Regions from separate parts of the Streptomyces sp. NPDC046859 genome, predicted to be linked through region 1. Evidence: predicted binding sites of a transcription regulator. Region 1 holds the regulator's gene; the other holds the start of a gene.
The links. Region 1 encodes HrcA, which represses chaperone genes, less so after heat shock. Its sites were predicted from a motif close to TTNGCACTCNGNNNNNCNGAGTGCNAA; they were not measured.
Positions count from the first base shown of each region.

Region 1 (2,456 bases):
TGGCGGGGCACGACCAGCGCGTCCGCCGCCTCCTCCGCCGCGGCCGCGTCCAGGCCGTGGCGCACCGCGTCCTCGCGCAGCTCCTCGCGCGCCCGCCGTCCCTCCAGGACGGTCTCCATGCCCACCGGACCGTAGACCTCCGCGCCCGCGAACGCCGCGGCGCCGAAGACATGATCGAAGTGGGGGTGGGTCAGCGCGAGATGGGTCACACGGTGACCCGTCAGCCACTGCGCCTGCGTCCGCAGCCGTGCCCCCTCCGCGAGGCTCGAACCGGCGTCGACGACCAAGGCGGTGCCGTCACCCGCGACCAGCCCCACGGTGCAGTCCCACCCCGGCAGACGGCACCGGCCCACCCCGTCCGCCAACCGCTCCCACCCCAGCTCTTCCCAAGTCACCGTCATACCGCGACGCTAGCCAAGACGCCCCCGCGGAGCACGGAGGCGAAACCGACCGGCCTTGCCCGGGGTGTACCCCGCCGCCGTACACTGGCCGGGGACGGCTGGCACTCGGATGGACAGAGTGCCAGGAACCGTGTCAAGGGGACCGACCACTGGAGGTGTGCGCGAGATGCTGAGTGAACGCAGGCTTCAGGTGCTGCGCGCGATCGTCCAGGACTACGTCGGGACGGAGGAGCCGGTCGGCTCCAAGGCGCTCACCGAGCGGCACAACCTCGGCGTCTCCCCGGCGACCGTGCGCAACGACATGGCGGCCCTGGAGGACGAGGGCTACATCGCGCAGCCGCACACCAGCGCCGGGCGCATCCCCACCGACAAGGGCTACCGGCTCTTCGTCGACAAGCTCGCCGGTGTGAAGCCGATGACCCCGCCCGAGCGGCGCGCCATCCAGAACTTCCTCGACGGCGCCGTCGACCTCGATGACGTCGTCGCGCGGACCGTGCGGCTGCTCGCGCAGCTCACCCGGCAGGTCGCCGTCGTGCAGTACCCGTCGCTGACCCGGTCCACCGTCCGGCACGTCGAGCTGCTCTCGCTCGCCCCCGCCCGCGTGATGCTCGTGCTGATCACGGACACCGGCCGGGTCGAGCAGCGGATGATCGACTGCCCGGCACCCGTCGGGGAGGCCTCGCTCGCGGACCTGCGCGCCCGGCTGAACAGCCGGGTCGCCGGCCGGCGCTTCACCGACGTGCCCCGGCTCGTCGAGGATCTGCCCGAGGCGTTCGACGTCGAGGACCGCGGCACCGTCTCGACCGTGCTCTCCACCCTCCTGGAGACGCTCGTCGAGGAGAACGAGGAGCGGCTGATGATCGGCGGCACCGCAAATCTGACCCGCTTCACACATGACTTCCCCCTCACCATCCAGCCGGTGCTCGAAGCCCTGGAGGAGCAGGTCGTGCTCCTCAAGTTGCTGGGGGAGGCGGGGGATTCGGGCATGACCGTGCGGATCGGGCACGAGAACGCCTACGAGGGACTCAACTCCACGTCCGTCGTGTCGGTGGGCTACGGTTCGGGCGGCGAGGCAGTCGCCAAGCTCGGCGTGGTCGGACCGACCCGCATGGATTACCCGGGAACGATGGGAGCGGTACGCGCAGTGGCACGTTACGTCGGACAGATCCTGGCGGAGTCGTAGGTGGCCACGGACTACTACGCCGTCCTCGGCGTGCGTCGCGACGCGTCGCAGGAAGAGATCAAGAAGGCCTTCCGGCGGCTCGCCCGCGAGCTGCACCCGGACGTCAACCCGGACCCGAAGACCCAGGAGCGGTTCAAGGAGATCAACGCCGCCTACGAGGTGCTGTCGGACCCGCAGAAGAAGCAGGTCTACGACCTCGGCGGCGACCCGCTGTCCCAGGCGGGCGGCGGAGGCGCGGGCGGCTTCGGCGCCGGCGGCTTCGGCAACTTCTCCGACATCATGGACGCCTTCTTCGGCACGGCGTCCCAGCGGGGCCCGCGCTCGCGGACCCGGCGCGGCCAGGACGCGATGATCCGGCTGGAGGTCGAGCTCGACGAGGCGGCCTTCGGCACCACGAAGGACATCCAGGTCGACACGGCCGTCGTCTGCAGCACCTGCAGCGGCGAGGGCGCCGCGCCCGGCACCTCCGCGCAGACCTGCGACATGTGCCGCGGCCGCGGCGAGGTGTCGCAGGTGACCCGGTCCTTCCTGGGCCAGGTCATGACGTCGCGCCCCTGCCCGCAGTGCCAGGGCTTCGGCACCGTCGTCCCCACGCCGTGCCCGGAGTGCGCGGGCGACGGACGCGTGCGGTCCCGCCGCACCCTCACCGTCAAGATCCCGGCCGGCGTCGACAACGGCACGCGGATCCAGCTGGCCGGCGAGGGCGAGGTCGGCCCCGGCGGCGGTCCGGCCGGCGACCTGTACGTCGAGATCCACGAGCTGCCGCACAGCACCTTCCAGCGGCGCGGCGACGACCTGCACTGCACCGTCACCATCCCCATGACGGCGGCGGCGCTCGGCACCAAGGTCCCGCTGGAGACGCTGGACGGCAT
Region 1 covers NZ_JBEYXR010000001.1:456,654-459,109, forward strand. Annotated here, with positions in the region: gene ABZ899_RS02035 (MBL fold metallo-hydrolase) at 1-401, opposite strand, end outside; gene hrcA (heat-inducible transcriptional repressor HrcA) at 568-1,584, shown strand; gene dnaJ (molecular chaperone DnaJ) at 1,585-2,456, shown strand, end outside.

Region 2 (2,456 bases), on a different contig from region 1:
CGGAAGGTCGTCTTCCTGACCATCGACGACGGCGCCGAGAAGGACCCCGCGTTCCTGCGCATGATGAGCGACCTGAAGGTGCCGTACACCGCCTTCCTCAGCGACTACGTGATCAAGGACGACTACGGCTACTTCCGGCGGCTGCAGCGCGCGGGGGCCGATCTGCAGAACCACACCCTCCACCACCGCTACCTGCCCGCCCTGTCCTACCGCCACCAGCAGTACGAGATCTGCGGCATGCAGGAGGTCATGGAGGAGCGCTACGGCGAACGCCCCGTGCTGTTCCGGCCGCCCTTCGGCAACTACAACCGCGACACCCTGCGCGCGGCCAGGTCCTGCGGGGTGCGGTACGTCGCCCTGTGGAACGAGGAGGTCTTCGTCGACCGCTGGGACCACCGGGAGGACGACCACCGGATCCGTCCGGGTGACATCGTGCTCAGTCACTTCCGGGGCCGGGACGAGTGGAAGGGCACAATGCCCGACATGATCCGCCGGTTCCTGGACAGGGTCACGGCCGAGGGGTTCGCGGTGGCCCGGCTGGAGGACTACCTGTGACGCCCCCGCCGCGGACACGTGCGCCCGTCGCCGTGGCCCTGGCGACCCTCCTGCTCGCCGGATGCGCCGCCGGCACCTCCGCCACCGGCCCCCGCGCCGGGACCGCGCACGAAGCGACGCGCTCGGCGAAGAACGCCACGCACGCCGCGCAGCCGTACCGCCGCTGGGGCCTGAGCGACCCGCTGCCCGCGCCGCCCCCGTCACCCGCCCGGCGGGTGGCGCGGCGCCCCGGCGGCCCGCCGCCCGTCCTGCACCGCGTCCCCACCCGCGACCGGGTCGTCTTCCTCACCTACGACGACGGCGCCGAGAAGGACCCCCGGTTCATCGACATGGTCCGCGAACTGCGGCTGCCGGTCAGCATGTTCCTCACGGACAGCGTCGTCGGCCCCGGATACGGGCACTTCGCGCGGCTCCGCGCGGTCGGCGCGTCCCCGCAGAACCACACCCTCGACCACGCCGCCCTGCGCGGACTGCCCTACGCCGGCCAGCGCGCCGAGATCTGCGGCCAGCAGGACAAGCTGCACGCCCGCTTCGGCGTCCGCCCCCGGCTCTTCCGGCCGCCCCACGGCACCTACGACGCCACCACGCTGCGCGCCGCCGCCGACTGCGGGGTCACCGCCGTCGTGCTGTGGCGGGCGGCGATGGCGGGCGACGGCCGGCTGACGTTCGCGAAGGGGCCCGCGCGGCTGCGCCCCGGCGACGTCGTCTCCGTCCCCTCGGGCGAGCCGGGCGGGCTGCCGCTGCGGGAGCGCACCACCCTGCTGCTGCGGGCGGTTCAGGAGCGGGGGCTGACCGTGGGCCGCCTCGAGGACTACGTCTGACTCCGCTGTCCGCGGCGCGCCGCGCCACGGCGAATTGGCACTCCGCTTGACCGAGTGCTAACCGCGGTCATAGTCTCGGTCCTGGCACTCCCCACTGGAGAGTGCCAACCACGCGACGGGCAGGTCCGGCACCCGCGACGACGGATCGACCTGGTCGCCACCTCAGACAGTTAACCCCGTGAGATCTCCGAAGGGGGAGGTCGGATCGTGACGACCACCAGCTCCAAGGTTGCCATCAAGCCGCTTGAGGACCGCATCGTGGTCCAGCCGCTCGACGCCGAGCAGACCACCGCCTCTGGCCTGGTCATCCCGGACACCGCGAAGGAGAAGCCCCAGGAGGGCGTCATCCTCGCCGTCGGTCCGGGCCGCTTCGAGAACGGCGAGCGTCTTCCGCTCGACGTGAAGGTCGGCGACATCGTGCTGTACAGCAAGTACGGCGGCACCGAGGTGAAGTACAACGGCGAGGAGTACCTCGTCCTCTCGTCCCGCGACGTGCTCGCGGTCATCGAGAAGTAAGACACCTCGAAGCTCTTGCTTCCAGCTGCGCCCCTGGCCCCCGCGACCACATAAGAACCGGGCGCCCGGGGCGCAGTGTCTTTTGTTGAGAACCCACAGAATCCGAGAGGGCTCCCGCTGTCATGGCGAAGATCCTGAAGTTCGACGAGGACGCCCGTCGCGCCCTCGAGCGCGGCGTCAACAAGCTTGCCGACACGGTCAAGGTGACGATCGGCCCCAAGGGCCGCAACGTCGTCATCGACAAGAAGTTCGGCGCTCCCACCATCACCAACGACGGCGTGACCATCGCCCGTGAGGTCGAGGTCGAGGACCCGTTCGAGAACCTCGGCGCCCAGCTGGTGAAGGAGGTGGCGACCAAGACCAACGACATCGCGGGTGACGGCACCACCACCGCCACCGTGCTCGCCCAGGCGCTGGTACGCGAGGGCCTGAAGAACGTCGCCGCGGGCGCCTCCCCGGCCCTGCTGAAGCGGGGCATCGACGCCGCCGTCGCCGCCGTCTCCGAGGACCTCCTCGCGACCGCGCGCCCGATCGACCAGAAGTCCGACATCGCCGCCGTCGCCG
Region 2 covers NZ_JBEYXR010000012.1:183,177-185,632, reverse strand. Annotated here, with positions in the region: gene ABZ899_RS19920 (polysaccharide deacetylase family protein) at 1-555, shown strand, start outside; gene ABZ899_RS19915 (polysaccharide deacetylase family protein) at 552-1,376, shown strand; gene groES (co-chaperone GroES) at 1,584-1,892, shown strand; gene groL (chaperonin GroEL) at 2,015-2,456, shown strand, end outside.
Region 2: a site for HrcA is predicted at 1,411-1,437, ahead of groES (co-chaperone GroES). Genes of this name have one in related genera too.